3 regions of the Ureibacillus chungkukjangi genome follow, and region 3 is predicted to be linked to each of the others. Evidence: riboswitches for the same ligand, from Rfam matches in the RefSeq annotation. Region 3 holds a riboswitch; each other region holds the start of a gene.
What was found. Region 3 has a riboswitch for cobalamin ahead of LG296_RS11855 (hypothetical protein). Riboswitches for the same ligand answer to the same signal wherever they lie in the genome.
Positions count from the first base shown of each region.

Region 1: another riboswitch for cobalamin. It lies ahead of LG296_RS18175 (glutaredoxin); the one in region 3 lies ahead of LG296_RS11855 (hypothetical protein).
Region 2: another riboswitch for cobalamin. It lies ahead of metE (5-methyltetrahydropteroyltriglutamate--homocysteine S-methyltransferase); the one in region 3 lies ahead of LG296_RS11855 (hypothetical protein).

Region 1 is NZ_CP085009.1:3,680,999-3,687,717, reverse strand. It holds gene LG296_RS18205 (NUDIX domain-containing protein) at 1-256, shown strand, start outside; gene LG296_RS18200 (DNA topology modulation protein) at 282-809, shown strand; gene LG296_RS18195 (PLP-dependent aminotransferase family protein) at 966-2,396, opposite strand; gene LG296_RS18190 (LysE/ArgO family amino acid transporter) at 2,496-3,101, shown strand; gene LG296_RS18185 (YjcZ family sporulation protein) at 3,285-3,425, shown strand; gene LG296_RS18180 (bifunctional UDP-sugar hydrolase/5'-nucleotidase) at 3,481-4,950, opposite strand; cobalamin riboswitch at 5,037-5,214, shown strand; gene LG296_RS18175 (glutaredoxin) at 5,346-5,570, shown strand; gene nrdI (class Ib ribonucleoside-diphosphate reductase assembly flavoprotein NrdI) at 5,567-5,923, shown strand; gene nrdE (class 1b ribonucleoside-diphosphate reductase subunit alpha) at 5,923-6,719, shown strand, end outside.
Region 2 is NZ_CP085009.1:3,696,444-3,703,162, forward strand. It holds gene LG296_RS18245 (response regulator transcription factor) at 1-393, shown strand, start outside; gene LG296_RS18250 (acyl-CoA thioesterase) at 473-904, opposite strand; gene LG296_RS18255 (hypothetical protein) at 880-1,116, opposite strand; gene metE (5-methyltetrahydropteroyltriglutamate--homocysteine S-methyltransferase) at 1,134-3,434, opposite strand; cobalamin riboswitch at 3,587-3,763, opposite strand; gene LG296_RS18265 (peptidase E) at 3,840-4,544, opposite strand; gene LG296_RS18270 (FtsW/RodA/SpoVE family cell cycle protein) at 4,613-5,926, opposite strand; gene LG296_RS18275 (helix-turn-helix transcriptional regulator) at 5,916-6,323, opposite strand; gene LG296_RS18280 (sigma-70 family RNA polymerase sigma factor) at 6,308-6,719, opposite strand, start outside.
Region 3 is NZ_CP085009.1:2,382,100-2,388,818, forward strand. It holds gene LG296_RS11825 (ECF transporter S component) at 1-411, opposite strand, end outside; gene LG296_RS11830 (bifunctional adenosylcobinamide kinase/adenosylcobinamide-phosphate guanylyltransferase) at 412-831, opposite strand; gene LG296_RS11835 (histidine phosphatase family protein) at 783-1,382, opposite strand; gene cobS (adenosylcobinamide-GDP ribazoletransferase) at 1,355-2,128, opposite strand; gene LG296_RS11845 (bifunctional adenosylcobinamide kinase/adenosylcobinamide-phosphate guanylyltransferase) at 2,140-2,706, opposite strand; gene LG296_RS11850 (ABC transporter substrate-binding protein) at 2,773-3,714, opposite strand; gene LG296_RS11855 (hypothetical protein) at 3,711-4,262, opposite strand; cobalamin riboswitch at 4,423-4,600, opposite strand; gene LG296_RS11860 (Fur family transcriptional regulator) at 4,673-5,083, opposite strand; gene LG296_RS11865 (metal ABC transporter permease) at 5,080-5,943, opposite strand; gene LG296_RS11870 (metal ABC transporter ATP-binding protein) at 5,959-6,705, opposite strand.

The DNA of each region.
Region 1 (6,719 bases), 1.3 Mb from region 3:
TGAAGAGGTGGGCATAAAGGTAAAAAATCTTGAATATGTAAATAGCACTTCTTTTGTGACTGATACAGGACTGCATGTAGTAGATGTAGTTTTTCTTTGTGAATATGAAACTGGTGAAGCCTTTGCAAAAAGTACTGAAGAGGTTGATGGAGTCATTTGGATGAGCACTAATCAAATATTATCTCATCCTGAAGTCCCGGATTATTTAAAAAGAAATCTTGAGCTTGCTCGGAAAGTCCTGAGTAAACGGATTTAGATTATTTCAAGTAAGGAGGGCTTCTATGAAAAGAATTGCAATAATCGGTTCAGGTGGTGCTGGTAAGTCGACTTTAGCAAGAAAGCTTGGGAAGCTCTTGAAGATTGAGGTTTTTCATTTGGATGCGTTGTTCTGGAAACCAGGCTGGGTGGGGGCTTCTAGAGAAGAGCAAAAAATGGTGCAAAGTGAATTAGTAGAAAATGAATATTGGATTTTTGATGGCAATTATGGTGGTACAATGGACATACGTTTAAACAAAGCCGATACTGTTATTTTTCTAGATTTCCCTCGAACACTTTGTGCGTATCGCATCATTAAAAGGAGATTCCAGTATCGAAATAAGACGCGACCTGATATGGGAGAAGGGTGCGATGAAAGACTAGATCTTGAATTCTTAAAGTGGGTCTGGAATTTTCCCAAAACAAAAAGGCTTGAGATATTGAGAAAGTTAGAATCATTTTCAAGTAATAAAGAGATTATTATCTTAACTTCCCCAAAAGAAATAAAAAGATTTTTACATACTATTGAAACAGCCGGAAATTTGAACGGCTGATGGTTTGATTATCCTTCTAATAGAATAGGTTATACCATTTATATTTATATTTATATTTATATTCTAGACTAAGCCATAAGACAAAAAGAAAGCAGCAACTATATGTGAATTAGTGATTGAAATAGCATGGGAGTGTACATTTCCCATGCTATTTTTTCATTTTAAAAGCAGTTTTACTTCCGCATAAAGTATTTCAATGCCCCGTTTTAGCTCAGCCTCGGAGCTATAGGCAAAGGAGAGGCGGATATGATGAGCGTCATTTGGTGCATAAATATAGCCGGGGTTAATAAGTACTTTTTTCTTGAGCAAGCGCATAAATAGCTCGGTCGTTACAAGAGGCTTATGGAATTTTAACCAAATATAAAATCCGCCCTTAGGTGATTCCCAAGAAGCAAGATTACTAAAATGCTGTTTTAGTAATTTCTCCGTATACGCTGCCCGCTTTTTAAGCTCAGCTTTTAAGTGGCCAATATGTTCTTCATATTTCCCTGTACGTAGCCAGTATTCGACGATTTGCTGTGAAATCGCACTTGAGCCATAATCCATTTGCATTTTTATATCAGCTAATCGTTTAATGACTGCTTTAGAAGCAATCACCCAACCAATTCGTAACCCAGGACTCAATGTTTTTGAAACGCTGCCAATGTATAGGACTTGTCCTGTCTGATCAAAGGATTTTATAGCTGGGGTAGGATTATCAAAAAGTAATTCAAAGTAAACATCATCTTCTATCATGGGTAATTGAAGTGCTTCGCTTAAATTATATAATCTTTTTTTCTCTTTTAAAGTCATACTTACACCAGTTGGGTTATGAAGACTAGGTATAGTATATAAAATGGCTTGGCGCTTTTTACGAATCCGTTCGATTGCTTCGGTAGTAAATTGGCTGTCAGTTAAAGAATAGAGATTCATGCCAAAGGATTGAAAGGTGTGAATCGAATTTAAATAAGAGAATTGATTTTGAAAAACGAATGATCCTGTTTCGAGTAACCCAAGAGCAATTAGCTGTAGTGCTTGAAGCCCTCCTGAGACAATACAAATGTTTTCAGGTGTTGTCTCAATACCACGCCTTTTAACGTATTGGCAAATCGACTGACGCAAACTAAGGCTTCCTTGGGGGGATGAATAGCCAATCGACTTCCCATCCAAATTCACCTCGCTAAGAGAGTTCTGTAGCTCAGCGGTAGGCAATAGAGAAGGACTTAGCTCACCTGTACCTAATCGTATTACGGTGTCATCTTGTTCAAATTCATTTATTAATTGAATGGTTTGGTAGTTTGCTTTGTGGATGCTAGTTTCTATGTAGTGCTGCCAATTTGTTTGTTTTTGCTTCACGAGTAAATTCCAGGAATCATTCGCTACATAAGTAGCCGAGCCAGCCTTAGAAGATAGAAGTCCATTAGCCTTCAGCTCGTCAATTGCTTCTTGAAGTGTACTGCGATTAACACCAAAAGATAGTGCGAGCTGGCGTTGGGGAGGTAATTTAGTTCCAAGTGGCCACTCACCGCTTTGTATTTGTTCTGTTATCCATTGAACGATTTGATTTGATAAGCTGGTTGCTAAGGAGCGATTTGGTTGCCAGTTCATTTGTTATCTCCTTTGAAATTGGGTGGGTAAAAATCCATCCAATTGGACCTTTTTTCTATTTATAGCACATGTATGATAGAGAGGAAAGGGGTTAGAGAGATGGAACCTTTGTTACATGGAATTTTACTTGCATTTGGACTTATTTTACCTTTAGGGGTGCAAAATATCTTCGTATTTACTCAGGGCGTTACCCAACCCAGCATAGTTAAAGCATTGCCTGCAACAATTACCGCTGCAATTTGCGATACTGTATTGATTGTACTTGCCATTTTGGGACTATCGCTCATTGTTTTGCAATTTGAATGGCTGCGTCTTGTTTTGTTAGTGGGAGGAATCCTTTTTCTTTTATATATGGGGAAGGTGACTTGGACTTCTCCCGCTGCTAATGTCGAAGGTGAAGAAGCCCTGCCGTTAAAAAAGCAAATCCTTTTTGCACTTTCTGTTTCATTGCTTAACCCTCATGCCTTATTAGATACAATTGGTGTAATAGGAACCAGTGCTATTAAGTACAGTGGGCAAGAGCAATTCTTGTTTACATTGGCTTGTGTAGTCGTGTCTTGGATTTGGTTTTTGGGCTTAGTAACTTTAGGAGCAATTTTGAAAAAATTCCACATTCCAAACAAAATTTTTATTTTATTTAATAAATGCTCAGCTCTTTTTATTTGGGGAACTGCTCTGTACTTGCTTATGGGTATTTTTAGTTAAACCCTAAAAAGGAAATCATAAAAATAAAAATGTATTTGAGCCTTTTAAAATCCTGTGTAAAAGCTACGCCTATAGGGTTTTCCACTACAAACTAGGCATTCTCACCAATACATTCGTCTAGAACACAATATCAAAGGTGCATATATTGATACTGAGTTCGACGAAATGAGGAGGTGTTTTAGAATGGGTAAAAGTGTTGGCGGTGATTTCGGTTACGGAACTGGTGAAAACGGTTCATGGTTCGCTTTATTAGTAGTACTATTCATTCTTCTAATTATTGTTGGTGCTTACTACTTCGGTGGTAGCGGTGGATACGGCTTCTAATATTTAACAAAGTAGAAAAAGCTAGCCCTCCAAATTTTTTGGAGGGCTTTAGTAATTAGTACCGTACTTTAAAGTGTCCATGATTCGGAACAGCTTTAGGGAAGCAAGCTTGTAAATAGCCCTTAAATAAAAAAGGAACTGTTTGAGTTGCTTCATAAAGGATTTCTCGATTTTTTAATAAAGGAAAATCAACCCCGGTTAAACGATAGCTGTTGAATACTACCTGATAATGTTGATGCATTCCAAGTGGCTTACCCTCGAAAACTATCTCCTGTACACGTTGCCCCACTGGCTCCTTCACATCAAATACATAAGAAATTCCGCCCCAGAAATCATATTGATAGGCTTGTTGGGTACCAGGGAAAACATTTGTACTAAAATCAATTTCGCCAGCTTTATTGAGTGCTAAAACGGCGGCACTTAACTCCATTAATTCTTTTATTTCAGCCCCTGAAAGTGAAATGACCTGTAACTTATGCTCTCGTGGAGAATTCTTAAGTAAAACCCGATTGGTTATGCTACCTTTGAACCCACCTTTCTCCAAATACAAAAGATCACAAACAGAAATTTCGGCATTTGTAGCTTTGAGCTGCATGTCATGAGTTAGCTGTATAAAAGGATGGCTAGAAAGCCTGGAGGACAATAAACCCTTATATGAATAGTCATCCTGTATGTATGTGAGCTCTTGATCTAACCATTCTTCAACTTCTGCTGGATAAGAAAATTGACTATCCTCTAGTTGATGGAAGATTGCATGACTATGTCCCTCTTCAAAATCGATTTGAACCTCGAAAAAACCATTGCTGTGAGAAGTCGGTTGAATAATCAAAGTGTTCTGCAGCCTTGTATTTATATATAAATGCTGGTGACCAGTGATAAGTAAATCAATATCCTGAATCGTTTCTAGAATTTCATTTGCTTGATTTTCACCGGTTCTCGCTTGGAATACAGCCTCTGTTGAAGGGTCCTCGGAAAAGCCTCCATGATAGGAAACGATGAGATAATCAGGTTTTTCATGCTCTTTTACATAATCTACCCAGAAATGCAGTGCTTTTAAAGCGTCCTCAAATATTAGCTCCTTCACATATCCATGCTCGTCCCACATAGGTGTAAAGTGAGTAGTAGCACCTACAATGACAAACTTTTTTTCGTTAATGTTTTGCACGTAATACGGTTTAGCGAAGTCTTTGATATTGCAGCTAATCCAAGGAAAACGACAATCAGAGCGTAATTTTTCTAGAGCTAGAAGACTGTTATGAAATTCATGATTTCCTAAAATCGCAATATCATAGATTTGATTTGCTAGCTCAATCATTGGATGCTGGCTTTTTTGGATGTGCTGATAATAAAAAGTGGCTGGACTACCATCAAGAAAATCTCCGTTATCAATTACTAAATCAGCATTTAAGGATTTCATTTGCTTGACTAATTTCTCAAAACGATCGAGTCGTCCATGGATATCACTCGTAACTAAGATGGAAAAGGACATATTTTTCACCACTAATTCTCTGTCTTTTTTTATCATATTTTTAGTATAGCAAATGAAGATTTACTCATTTACATAATATTAGAATTTATGCTACACTTATCTTCGTAAATTAAAACTATATATTGTGTTTGTTTTAACTAGGTACTACTACATGTAGTTTAATAGGGAAGTTCGGTGTAATTCCGACGCTGTCCCCGCAACTGTGATGCTGACAATGATTCGATACCACTGTGTTTTCATGGGAAGGGAATCAAAGGGTGAAGCTAAGCCAGGAGACCTGCCTAGTAAAACAGATCATTCATTTCTTCGGGGATTGAGAAATGGGGACGTACCCTTTTTCAATTCACTTAGGACGTTTCCATTTTTAGGCTATCTCTTTTCGAAGAGATAGCCTTTTTATTTTGAAAAATTACCACAAGGAGAGAGATTCGATGAAATTATATACAAAAACGGTATGTCCAAAATGCATGTGGGTAAAATCAGAGCTGGAAAAAGCGAAAGTTATAGTCGAAGAGGTCAATATCGATCATGAACCACATGAAAAAGAATTTCTTATTCAGTCAGGGTTACTAACAGTTCCAGTTTTAGAAATTGAAGGGCGCTTGATAGGGGACGTTAAAGAGATCATTTCGCAAATCGAGTTGGTTGCACAATGATTGCTTACGCAAGCAGAACTGGGAATGTACGTTATGTCGTTTCCAAAATACAGGGTGAAGCCGTGGAGATTAAAGAAGGACTTCAGCTGGACAAGCCTTATTTATTAATTACTTATACAGATGGGTTTGGAGATATTCCGACAAAGGTTGCCCAATTTTTAGAACATAATGGCTCTCTCTGTAAAGGTGTTGTAGTCAGTGGCAATAGCAACTTTGGTCATCACGTATTTGGTGGAGCAGGAGACAAAATAGTCTCACGCTATCAGGTGCCATTGGTACGGAAAATAGAATTGCGTGGATATCAAAAGGATTATGAAATGATTCAACAGTTTTATGAAACGAGGGTGATGTAATGAAGACGTATTTAAAGTTAAATAATGATGTGCTCAATCGCTATAACACAACGGGACAATTAGAGCTAGAAAAGGATCGTGAGGCTACACGACGTTACTTTTTAGAATATGTGAACGTTCGCTTGCGGTACTTTATCGATATTGAAGAAAAGCTTCGTTATTTAGTAGAGGAAGGTTATTACGAGAAAGAGTTTATTGAACTGTATGACTTAGAATTTATTAAACATTTATATAAAAAAGCATATGATTACAACTTTCGCTTTCCCTCTTTTATGAGTGCAAGTAAATTTTACGATAGTTATGCTATGAAGAGTCGTGATGGTGAAGAGATTCTTGAAAAATATGAGGATCGTATTGTGATAATTGCGTTGTATCTGGCTCAAGGAGATGCAGAATTAGCAGAACGAGCTGTGGAGGCGATGATGGAAGCCTATCAACCTGCTACACCAACAGCTTTAAATAGCGGGAAGAAGGCACGTGGGGAACTAGTAAGCTGCTTTAAGCTATCGATGGACGACTCTATGAATAGTATTGCTGAAAATATTGGCTATTGTTTGGAGCTTTCACGCCTTGGTGGTGGGGTGGGTGTTAACTTAACGGACTTGCGCCCATTAGGAGATCCAATTAAGGAAATCCAAAATCGGGCAAGTGGTGTAATACCGGTTGCTAAGCTTCTAGAAAATTCCTTTAGTTATTCTAATCAGCTCGGCCAACGTAACGGTTCGGGCGTTGTATACTTAAATATTTTCCATGCTGATATTGAGAATTTTATTTCTTCCAAAAAACCAAATGCAGA
Region 2 (6,719 bases), 1.3 Mb from region 3:
GATGATGTAAAGGACTTATTTACAGCAATACAGTTTGGTGCACAGGGGTATCTATTAAAAAATATGGAGCCTGATGACTGGATTGAGTATCTTCATGCACTTCTAGGGAATCAAACAGAAATTTCACGAGAGATTGCCAGTCGATTATTGTATCGATTTCGCACGGGCAGTAGCTATGATGATGAACCCAGCCCTAATACTTTGACGCCGAGAGAGTGTGAGATTCTTTCAAAGGTAGCAAACGGGGACACGAACAAACAAATTGCACAAGCGTTTTTCATAGCCGAGAATACAGTGAAAAACCATATAAAAAATTTGCTCGAGAAACTTCAGCTTGATAACCGTGTTCAGCTTGCTGCGTATGCTGTGAGACATGGCTTGATCGCTGATTAAAAACAGAGCCAACCTATAGTTAATGTTGGCTCTACTAGTGATTCTATATTCGCTTTTTGCTAAAACAGTTAATGCCCTTTTATTTCCCTTTTAGCTCTCGGCGAAGCTTTACTTGTTCGTAAAGAAGTCTTTGTTCCTCTGTTTCTATTACAATCTGTGGAACCTCCCGAGGTTTTCCGCCTTCATCAACAGCCACCATTGTGACAAAGGATTCGGTTGTTAAAGTGCTTTCCCCGGTTTCTACTTGAAAAGCAGTAACTCTAACAAATACAGTAAGAGAAGTTTTACCTGTATAAACGACAGTTCCTTCCAATTCCAAAATATCGCCTACTCTAGCTGGAGATAGAAAATCCACAGAGTCGATGGATACCGTGACTGTATTGCCACCTGAATACTTCATAGACGTAATTGCCGCTACCTCATCTATATAAGCAAGTACTTTACCACCAAAAATAGTGCCATGGTGATTTGTATCTGGCGGTAAAATTAAATGTGCTTGGATTGTTCGCATAAATCCTCCCCGTTACCACTATCCTCTATAAAACCTGTTAATTCTTTTTTTACATTGATATATGCATAATGGATGATTTTGTGATCTTCTGGGTTTTCGTTTATTAAATCTTCCAGTAATTGATTTACGGAGCTAAATTGTTCAACTACTAATGAGCTCATAATATACTCTTTAAATTTTTCCTCATAATACCGAATTGCTTGGATTGACATGAATTTTAGCTCCTAGATTAGTTTACCAACGTTTTCCGAGAACTATCTCGTAGTAGTTTTGCTGCTTGAACCATTCTTTTTAGTGCCGCTATTGTTTCCGATTCCTGTCTAGTTTTCAGACCACAATCAGGGTTTACCCAAAACTGCTCCTTCGATAAGACTTCCAGACTTTCCTTTAAAATAGTTTCCATCTCTTCAACCTGAGGTATACGTGGACTGTGAATATCATAAACACCTAGACCTATTCCTAGCTCGTATGGATTTTCTTTTAGTGAGGCAATCAATTCTCCATGACTTCTTGATGTTTCCAATGAAATCACATCTGCATCAAGAGCTCGAATCGGATCTAAAAAATCGTTGAACTCGCAATAGCACATATGTGTATGAATCTGGGTTTCATTTTTCACACTGGATGTTGCCAGTTTAAACGCATTAACCGCCCACTCTAAATAAGTTGACCAATCTTCTCTTCGAAGTGGCAGGCCTTCACGCAGGGCTGGCTCATCTACCTGAATAATTTGAATGCCCGCTTGTTCCAAGGCCTCTACTTCTTTGCGTAGCGCTAGCGCAATTTGGTTAGCAACTGCTTCTCGAGGAATATCATTTCGAACAAATGACCAATTCAAAATCGTAACAGGTCCCGTTAACATCCCTTTTACATATTTAGACGTTAGGCTTTGAGCATCCACTACTTCCTTCACGGTCATTGCCTCTGACCACTCAACATCCCCATAAATAATTGGTGGCTTCACACAGCGTGACCCGTAGGAAACTACCCAGGCTTTTTCAGTAAAGGCGAATCCAGTTAGCTGCTCCCCAAAATACTCGACCATATCTGTTCTCTCAAATTCTCCATGGACTAATACATCTAGACCGATTTCTTCCTGAATAGCAATCCAACGCGCAGTTTCCTCTTTTATAAAGGCTGCATATTCCTCATTTGTAAGCTCATTTTTCCGCCAGGCTGCACGTGTTTTCTTTACTGCTGGTGATTGCGGAAAACTACCAATTGTCGTCGTTGGAAAATCAGGCAATCCTAATGCTGTTTTTTGAATTTCACGGCGTTCTTCAAAGCTTTCTAACCTTACGAAATCCTGATTTGAAATTGATTTAACTAAATCATTTACACGAGCATTGTTTCTAACCGGATGTGTAGCAAGGGCTCTAATGCATTCCATACTTTCTGATACAATCCCCTCTTTTGCCCAGTGCTGAGTGCTCAAGAAATGTGCGACATGAACGATTTCGTTTATCTTTTCATCGGCAAATGATAGGGCGTTAAGTAAAACGGAATCCAGCTTTCGCTCATTAGCCGTTGTAACAGGTACATGCTGCAAACTACAAGAACTACTAACCCATAAATCGTTAGCATTACTTAAATTAAGGATGGCTTGGACATCACTTGCCACTTCAGCTAAATTGGCAGACCAAATATCTCGACCATTTACTATACCGATATTTAATACTTTGTCTTTCGGGAAGCCTGATTTTCGAAGCGCCTCCAGGTTTTCTTTTTTTCCATGAACAAAGTCAAGACCAATCCCTGCAACAGGCAATTGAATAAGATTTTCATAGTTTGTCAACGCTTCAAAATAAGTTTGCAGCATTATGTTTGCCTCTGGGACTGCCTCTGTTAGTTGTTTATAGATTTCTTCTACTAACCGCGCTTCCTTAGATGACAGACTCTTCGTTAGTGAGGGCTCCTCTAGTTGAATCCACTCCGCTCCAGCGTCTACCAGCTCTTTTAAAACCTGAGCATAAAGAGGAATGAGAGCTAATATAAACGCTGCACGTGTTTTCTCATCATATCCCTTTGATAAATCAACAAAGGTATAGGGTCCAATTAAAGTCGGTTTTGTTAGAAGGCCTAGCTCTTCTTTTGCCTCTAAAAAGTAAGCTAACAATCTATTTTCGGTTACATATAAATGCTGGCCTTCATACTCAGGCACAATATAGTGATAATTGGTATTAAACCATTTAGTCATTTCACAAGCTACAGCCTGTTCTGTTCCTCTTGCCATTGCATAATAACAAGTGAGTGCAGATTCTTTTTCTAGCAAGTTATTATAGCGGTTTGGAATAATATTAAACATCATCGCTAGATCAAGCATACGATCGTAATAGGTAAAATCACCGATAGGTATTAAATCTAAGCCTAAAGCTTGCTGGCGCTGGATATGCTCCAAACGTATTGCTTTCATCTGCTGTTCAAATTGTTGCTCTGTTAGTTCTTTTTTCCAAAATCCTTCAACAATCCTTTTCCATTCACGGTTTTCACCTATATAAGGGTAACCAACTACTGTACTTACGACATTCATATATACGCCTCCTTTTTTCTACATAACCCAAAAGAAAAAAGCTATTTCTATGTTCAGAAATAGCTTCGGATTTATCTATGCATGACTAAAAAAGCGTAAAAGAAATTTACGATTATTTCGCACAGAACACCACCTATTTCCACGTAGGCATTGGGTGTGTACTAGAATTAGGCAGGTCTCCTGACTTATCATCAACGCTCCTCATGCCTTCCCGTTTTCACAGTGGCTAACAGATTCGCTCCGAATTACAGTTGCGGGACAGTGTTGGATTTGCACCAAGCTTCCCTTTTAAGCTTATTCTCATAAGCACCTATTCTTACACGTTATGTAATTGTTTTTCACTATATCATATATAGCTATTTTTATAAACTAAAATTTCAGAAATCTCACATTACAGATTTAACCTTATCCATTCCCACCTAAATAGATTGGTGTAATTTCACTTTCTACAACTTCACTGCCCTCATGTTTCACATAATATGCCCTTGCTTCTGGTCTTGAGCTAACTGTTTTTGTTAAAGCTTCATCGATAAAATGTAACGCTACTCCATCATCCACTCCATAGCCTGCTTTTATTTCATCGGCTAAGATTAATTGCTGATAGGATGGCCTGCGCTTATTTTCCCCATCGTAATGTGGGCAATTGCTCCCTTTTAACAATCCCAAGCAATCTATTTTATATAAAGGTCCATTCAATGGGTCTGTTAAGCCTTCCTCAAACCAACAAATTGAGCCTGCACTTAAACCAGCAAGAACGATTCCTTTTTCATATGCCCTTCTCAAAATATCATCTAAGCCCCATTCCTTCCATAGCACAAGCATATTTCTAGTGCTCCCGCCACCAACATAAATGATATCCTGTTCAAATACAAATTCTTCAAGCTTCTCAAAGTTTGCATCAAATAAAGATAAATGGTTTGTTTCACAATTTAAGCTATGAAATGCTCTGTAAAATCTCTCAATATAATTGTCCTGATCTCCTCCAGCCGTCGGAACAAAACAAACCTTTGGAATCTCTTTGTTTACCTGCTTCAAAATATACTCATCTAGGGCTAGATTGTCGGGTTCCATAGAGAAGCCTCCTCCGCCCATCGCTATGATTTGTCTCATAATTACCCTCCTTCCAAAAAAACGCCAATCGGTCTTTGTCCGATTAGCGTTACTATTATTTATTTAGATTAACTTGCCTGATAATCCTCTTTTAAGGGGATAAAATGTTTTCTTCTATATACGCTTAATACTATCCCAACGATAAACGCATTTAACACAGTCGGCATAATGCCATAGCTCATAAATGGCAAGGACATTGTGCTAACAGGGACTAACCCAAAATTCATGGCTACACTATAAAGGAATTGGGTAGCAAATAGCGTTACGCCTCCAATAGTGAGTAATTTTCCAAAAGGGTCTTTGATAGCCCTTGATATCAACCAAAACCTTATGAGAAATATTGATAATATAGCAAATAAAACTATTCCAGCTAAAAAACCATATGTTTGAATTATGTTTCCAAGGACAAGATTTGTATGCGGATCAGGGAGATTCATCAAATTTTCTGCTCCAAATAAACCTGCACTTTTCATGGCATTTTCTAAAGTTACATAGATATAGCCGCTTTCATCAGCATACTTGTTCGGGCTTATAAAACCCAATATTCTACTGATCTGATAATTGGCAAGACTACCATTTCTAAAAGCTATAATATGGTAAAATACTACTCCAATTACAATTAGAATAACTGCTCCCACTGTACATATTTTCTCTTTAAGAGAAAAACGACTTTTCAGGAATAAAACAGCCACAAAGACCGAATAGATAAAAATCATAGATAAACTCGGAATAAAAAGTAAAAAGTAAATTGAAAATACATATAGGGCTATACCTTTCCATAATTTAAAGGCTGAATTACTAAAAAAGGATGCCCAGGCCATTAATAAGAACGGGATTGCCACCCATGCCTGGACATCAATAATCCCTAAAGAAATTATTGACTCTCCGTTTATAATCTTATTCGCAAATTGAGAAATTGCAATTAACAGTCCTACCCCCACACCGTAAAACAAATAACCGTATCTCTTTAGTTTTCGATAATCAATAAACATGAACCCTATTGCTATACTAAAGCCAATGATTATAGAAATCGTTTTATTTTGTAACATGGTTGGTAAAGTGAAGTTTGTGATTTCCAAATACATTCCTTTATCCAGTGCCAGTATAGGTAAAAAACTGAGTAGTAGAGTAACACTTAACAAGATAACAAGCATCCAGTCTATTTTGGGTTTATGTAGCTTATTTAGAGATTTCCCAAGTGTTAATGGACTACCCATTTCTTTTACAGCCTTTTTCTCGGCTTCAACTTCACTATATCCTCTTTTTACCCAGGATTGTTTGGATTGTTGCATATGTTGGCTTAACTCACTTTTCACGTATTCCTTTGCTTCCTTAGAGTGCATTTGAGCTGATACCTTTTCCAGAAAGTAACTAATTTTCATTTGGCGTCACCTCATTGAATAATTGCTTTAAAGAATTTTCACGTCTTTTTGCAAGCTGTTGCTTTTGTAATACCTTCAGTCCTTTTTTAGTTAATGTATAATGCTTTTCACCCTCATCGGACCAGTAAGACTCCAACATTCCTTGCAACTCTTCTTCATGCAATGTTGTATAGATTGCACCTTCATTATTGAGAATGCTTTTAATCCCCCTAACATGCAGAAGCTGTGTTAATTCAAATCCAGTTTTCGATTGAGTCAATAAAGGAAATATAATCCCTGAAAGATCTATTTCTTCAATTTGTTGGTTTACTTTTTGACGATGTTCATCTGTAAATTTCACTTGACGAAATGTATGCGTGTTCATTGCTTTTTTCAACCCTTTTAATCGTTCTTCCATCTGGACCCCTCCAATCGTTCTTTTAATACCGACTTCCCTTTACGCAATCGAGATTTTATCGTATTTTGATTTACTTCGAGTACAGCTGCAATTTCTTTAATCGAGCATTCCTCGTAGTAAAATAAATAGATTACCTCACGATATTTAATAGGCAACTGCATGACAGCATAAGCAAGCTGTACATCCTCATCTTGCTGAATAATTGTTTGCTCGATACTATCGCTACTTTCATTGGCAATATAACTAAAATCATCTGCAGCCTTCACACTCCTGCTATACCAGCTTTTCAAGTAATCCTTGGAATGATTAATGGCGATTCTCCAAAGCCATGTTTTGATGGAGGATTTTCCTTTAAAGGAGTCTAATGATTTAAAACATTTCACAAATATTTCTTGC
Region 3 (6,719 bases):
TGCAATTAGTAAGCTCGGAACTGCAGCTATAAAAAACGCTGGCGAGATAAGAAAATAAAAAGGTATGGCTGCGAGGACACCATTACCAAGTATTAGAAAAATCCACTTCAAAATTTTATAGCCTTTTTTATGTAAAATATTAAATACAGCTGTGACAATCAGCATTTCAAAGGCAATTAAGATATGGAATGGTCCTGATGGAAAGCCTGACGTTAAGGCAGTCGCTAAATGTCCTAATGCTCCAGCGATACCTGAAAAAAGTGGAGGTAAAAAAGCAACGCTTATAAATGCTGGTGCTGAATCCAGGGCGGCCGTTGTCAGGATTCCCGGTACCTTTATAAAGCTACCTATCACACAAATCGCAGCAACTAAAGCTGTCAATATCATTAACCTTAATTTTGAAGTGCTCATCTACAATCCCTCACCCTTTAATACTTCCGGTAGCCCATACCAAATTCGAATTACATCTTCACTTTCACTAATGAGATTTTGATATAATCGACCACAGGCATCACGCAATTTTCTTTCTTCCTTTTCCATGGGTACAACACCTCTGCCAATATCCGTACAAATACAAATAACACGTGCTTGTTTATTCAACTCAATAAGTCTATTAAAAATTTCCTCTGCTATCACCACTTCATCTAAATGAACTTTTGGAAGAATTATATTTTTAAAGTTCCCTATGACTAAGATGTCCTCTGTTGAGAACGAATCTTTTTTTGGCAATTCACCCTCGAAGAAATGAATTTTCCCAGATGGGTGCTGCATTAATTGTTGTTTTACAAATTTTCTTTTGCCATTATTGGCTCCTCCAATAATAACCTGCATCGTTTCCCCTCCCTTACATATGAAAAATCACACCACTTAAGTGTATAAATCATTCTGTGAGAAGCTTTTATTTTTCGAAACTCTTCTTCAACAGGAGCAAAGCTTGCTAGTATTGCTCTTATAACACCACCGTGAACGATAAATGTATATTCCTTATTCTCTGAAATAATTTGATGAAAACAAGAAAGTACTCTCTTTACAAATACTTGATAGGCTTCGCCATTAGGAGGAGTATTATTTTGTGGATCCTCAATCCATTGCCGATACTGCGAAATATCTTGAAGCTCCTCATAGGTTTTCATTTCAAAATCTCCAAAATTCAATTCTCGCAGTTGTGAATTCGCTGAATAAGTCGCAGCTGGAAAGTAAAGCTCTGCTGTTTCTTTACACCTCTTTAAATCACTCCCATAAACCACATTTGCTCTTATCGGAACGTCAAAGTAATTTTCTTTTGAAAGTATTGATTCATCTGTCCAGCCAATGTATTTTCTTTTTATATTGGCAGCCGTTTGTTCATGCCTTATTAAATGAACAATACAATTATTCCCCATAGGAACACCTCCAGCACTTCGTTAAGTGCTCCTGCTAAATCTCCAGTCATCCCGCCAAAATTCTTAATTGTCCACTTACGATATAAAGTAACAAACACTAGTAGGCATGTAACTAATACGTAACTAACTATACCTATGTAGAAATATGTAATTATAGCAAATAAAAGCGTATATATAGTGAATGCAGTCCATATCTTCTGCGGGTTAACCTGCGATTTAAAGTAAGCAGCTAACCCTTTTTCTTTAATCGTATGCGTAGTAACAAAGTAGACTAGTAGTCCTAATCGACTTAATAGAGGAACAGCTATGAAAAATATAATGATCCCTTCTGAATCATTATGTAGTAGTTCAAAAACAAAGCCTATTTTTAATAACACCAACACTACTAAACTAATAGCACCAAAGGCACCCACTCGAGGATCCTCCAAAATTTCAAGACGACGCGCTTTGTCCTGATATGAGAAATAAGCATCTCCCATATCAATCCATCCATCTAAGTGTAAGCCCCCGGTCATAACAATACCGGCAATAACAACTAATATAGCAAATAATAAATTCGTAAGTTGTAGATATTGTTCATTTACTAAATAAAGGACACTAATCGTACCACCCATTAAAATCCCTAAAGCTGGTAGCATTGCATACATTGCACTTACAGTTTTCTGATTCATAGGCAATTGCTTTCGAATGGGCAATGAAGAGAAAAACTGAAAGGATAAAAGGAATCCAATAAAGCTATTTTTCAAAATAAGCACCTCTATTTCCAACGTTTAATCTTACTATAATCCATTTCATAGGCCTCGTCACTGTGATGTACAATCCATTGATGAAGTATGCCTAAAAGAGAACGATAGTAATTCACTTCTGAGTAGGTTGAACTCTGCTCATCAAAAATTTCGTTGGATACAAGTATTACAATTGCGCCATCCTTGGTCCATTGAAGTAGCTGTTTTTTTAAAGTTTTAATATACTTTTCGATTTCAATTATGCGTTCGATACTGTCAAGCTGCTCTGTTTTGTATAACACATTACTTAACCAGGTTGTTATACACTCCCATAGAATTACAGAATTAGCTGGATAAATTACTTCACTAAACACCACTTCATCTTGAATTTCTATTGTTTTCCACTGGATAGCCGCCTTTTTACGATCAGCCTGATGCCGTTTGATACGCTCAGTCATTTCTCTATCAAAAGCAACACCTGACGCTATATAATATAAATTTTTGCGTTCAAATTTCTGATAGAGCTCCTTGGCATAATCCTCAGCGAAAGCACTTTTACCACTTCGAACGCCACCAGTTATAAAGATGAGTTTACTCATTTGTACCTTCTCCTTAAAATTCGAAAAGAGCAAATTCAACTTAAGAATTTGCTCCTTACATTTCACTTAGTTAAAAATTTCCGGATAAATGGTTGAAGCAATTAGTTCAATCGCTTCCCCGATTCGTGGTCCTGGACGATCTAAGATATCAGCGTTCAGTTCATAAACCTCTTCATTTTGAACAGCCGTAATATTTGACCATCCTTCACGTGCTAAAATTTCGCCTTTTGGATCCTCACTATAATTTACAGTAGTTATAATCGCTTCTGGATTACGAATAATTAAATCTTCTTCTGATACTGCAAACCAGCTTTGCTGATCGGCATAAATGTTTTCAACTCCAGCAGCTTCAATTAGCTCTTGCTGGAAAGTACCAGAGCCAACTGACCAAATATCAGGCGATGGCGAGATTTCAAAGTAAACTTTTTCCTTTTTATCTAGAGAGACCGTTTTTTCTTGAACCGCTTCAATTTGATTTTCGATTCCAGTAACAATTTCATCTGCTTTTTCTTCAACTTTTAATACTTCTGCAATTTGCTCAATATCTCCATAAACATCTTCGATAGTTGAAGCAGTTTGAATAACAAATACCTTCAGCCCAGCATTATCTAATTGTTCGATATGTGTTTCTTCCCCAACTGTATATGCAAATATTACGTCAGGCTGCAATTCAACTACTCTTTCGGTATTAATAGTCATAGAATCTGAAATACGTTCAATTTCAAGTGCTTCTTCAGGGTATGTATCAAATTCCGTTGCACCGATTATTTGCTCGCCTACCCCTAATTCAAATAAAATTTCAGTATTACTTGGTTGTAAGGATACGATTGTTTTTGGTACTTCCTCAAACGTCACTTCCACTCCACGATCATCAATCACTGTATAAGCACCAGATTCTTCTGTAGTGCTCGCATCATCTTTTTTGGCTGGCTCAACTGAAGTTGAACAACCAACTAATAATAATGAAATAGCTAGAGGTGCTAGCCATTTTTTGTTTATAGCTTTCATCGTATTTCCTCTTTTCTTTTTTTCTTTGTTGGGTAAGATTTACTTATAAATGGAATTTCCTTTACTTCATGCTTTTGATTTGAATAGACAGCCATTACAAAAAATACGTTTGCAAGTAACCCCAAGTAATCGAACAATATTTCAGGTACATCACGTTCTTCGCTTACTTTATGTAGCGCACGGTAGGATTTTTTTGCTTCGCTACGACAGATATGAAGCAAGGAACCCACTTCACTACCTTGAGGCAATAAAAATTGCTTAATCACTTCTCCTACCTCTTCAACATAATAATCATAGCGACTACTCAACCATTGTAAATCTTCCTGTGAAATCGCCAATTTCCCACGTACAGAGCCGTTCAAATGATAGCATAGTGGCTGGATGACTTGTAAATCCTCATACACATCTTTGCATGCTTCATCTGTATTTAACATTGGCAAAATCGCTCCGACTCTAGTTGTAAGTGAATCTGTTCGAATTTCATAATCAACCAAACTTCCTTTTTCACGCATAAACGGATAGCAGCTATAGCGAATATCCTTTCGAATTATCCTCACCTCCATGAAATTTTGATTAGTGAATGACCAATTCAGATTTCAGAGAATATAAAAAGCCACCCAAATAACGGATGGCAAAAGATTACAGAACAAACTTATACAAATAGATTCATTCAATTATGCCGTACATTCCCTTTATTTCCGAAGAGGTTTGTTACGATCAGAAAAGGATAGGTCTCCTGGCTTGTGCATAGCATTTCAAAGAGCCTTCCCATCCTGAGACAGTGGCTTATTCTTCAAAACTAACACATACAGTTGCGGATACAGCTTCGGCATTTAACCGAATTCCCAATTAAGCGTTAATACGCATCTTTTTCCTGCAAACAATATTCACTTAAAAGCAATATAACATATTTTTCAAAATAATAGTATTTAAATTTATAACTAAACATTACTTATGACTAATTGCAGCTTGTGCATTTTCCATAGATTTCGAATTTATGGGCTTCAATTGTATATCCTGGAAGCTTTTCATTTAGCATTTCCATTGGACAAATTGAAATTTCCTTTACATTCCCGCATTCCATGCAAATAAAGTGATGATGGTGGTGATCAGATTCACATTGCATACGGAAATTTCTTTCACCATTCAACTCTGTTTCTTCTAAAATACCAAGATCAACAAATGTAGATAAATTACGATATATTGTATCAAAGCTCATGCCAGGAAAATCTTTTTTCAAAACAGATAAGAGATCCTTTGCAGTTAAATATTTTTCAGTTTCTTCGAACATATTCAATATTAACTCTCGTTTATCTGTTTTTTTATAACCATTATCCTTTAATATTTCCCATGCTTTTGTTAAATTCACTTAACTGCTCCCCTTTCTTTTGCATTTGTTTTAAGTAAAAGCTTTTTAACGAGGATCACAATCAATAAAATTATAATTGATGTTACTACGATTGTTCCCCCCGGTGCGAGGTTCAAATAATACGCACTTATTAACCCTATTATAACAGCCGCTTCCCCGAAAAGAATCGAATAGATAATCGTTTGTTTAAATCCTTTTGCAATTCGCATACTCGCTGCAACAGGTAAAGTGATTAATGATGAAACCAATAAAATCCCAACAATTCGCATACTTGCAGCAATCACTAATGCCACTACAAGCATGAATAAGAAATGAATCCATTTTGCTGGTAGCCCACTTGCATGGGCATATTCTTCATCAAAGGCTAAGACAAACATTTCTTTAAAGAATAAAAAGATAAATATAATGACCACAATGGCAATACTTACTACAACCCATAGGTCTTGCCTCGAGACAGCTGAAACCGAACCAAATAAATAGCTCATTAAATCCGTGTTAAAGCCGCTTGCCAATGAAACAAAAATCGCAGTCAAACCAATCCCTGCCGACATAATAATCGGAATCGCGAGCTCTTCATAATGCTTGTAAAGTCGACGCAATCGCTCGATTAATATAGAGCCGCTAACTGCAGCAACAATTCCTAAATAAATTGGATTTAAAAGTATTAATGCTGAGAAGCTCTGACTTAAGTATAAGCTTCCCGCTATCCCTGCTAACGTAACATGAGATAACGCGTCTGCGATTAGTGACATTCTTCTTACTACTATAAATACACCTAGTAACGGTGCAATAACTCCAATAATTAGCCCAGAGATAAAGGCATTTTGTAAAAATTCATAGTTTAAAATTGCTTCAATCATTTTGCCTTCTCCTCATTAATGAATCTTTCTAACGGAATGTCCATACCAATTGTCTAATTGAGTTTGAGAAATTGTATCAAACTCCTTTTTAAAGCCATGGAAATGAATCGTTTGATTTAAGCAGGCAACATGACTGATTCGGTTGGATACCGTATCAACATCATGAGTAACTAAAATAATTGTCTTATTTTGTTCCTCGTTAAGCTTTGCAAGCATATCATAAAATGATTGGACATTTTCGTGATCGATTCCTACAGTTGGCTCATCTAAAATCAATACCTTAGGATCTGAAATAAGAGCACGCGCGATAAACACCCTTTGCTGCTGTCCACCTGATAGCTGACCAATATTACGAGTTAGGAATTGCTCCATACCAACTGAGCTTAGCGCCGCTATCACTTTACTATTAACATCCTTTGGCATTCTTTTAAATAGGCCAATTTTTTTTGTTAAACCACTTTTAACAACCTCTTCAACAGTTGCTGGAAAGCCTGAGTTGAATGCATTGGATTTTTGAGAAACATAGCCAATCCACTCTCTATTATGGAATGTTTCATTTGTTTGGCCAAAAAGCTGAACTTCTCCTGTCATCGGCTTTAATAATCCTAGTAATAGCTTTAACAAAGTCGACTTACCTGAACCATTTGGACCAAGGATGGCAAGGAAATCTCCTTCCTCGACCTTTAACGAAATGTTTTTTAAAACTTGTGTATATTCATATTGAAAGGAAACGTTCTTCATATCAATTAATGTTTGACTCATATTTTCTCTTCTTT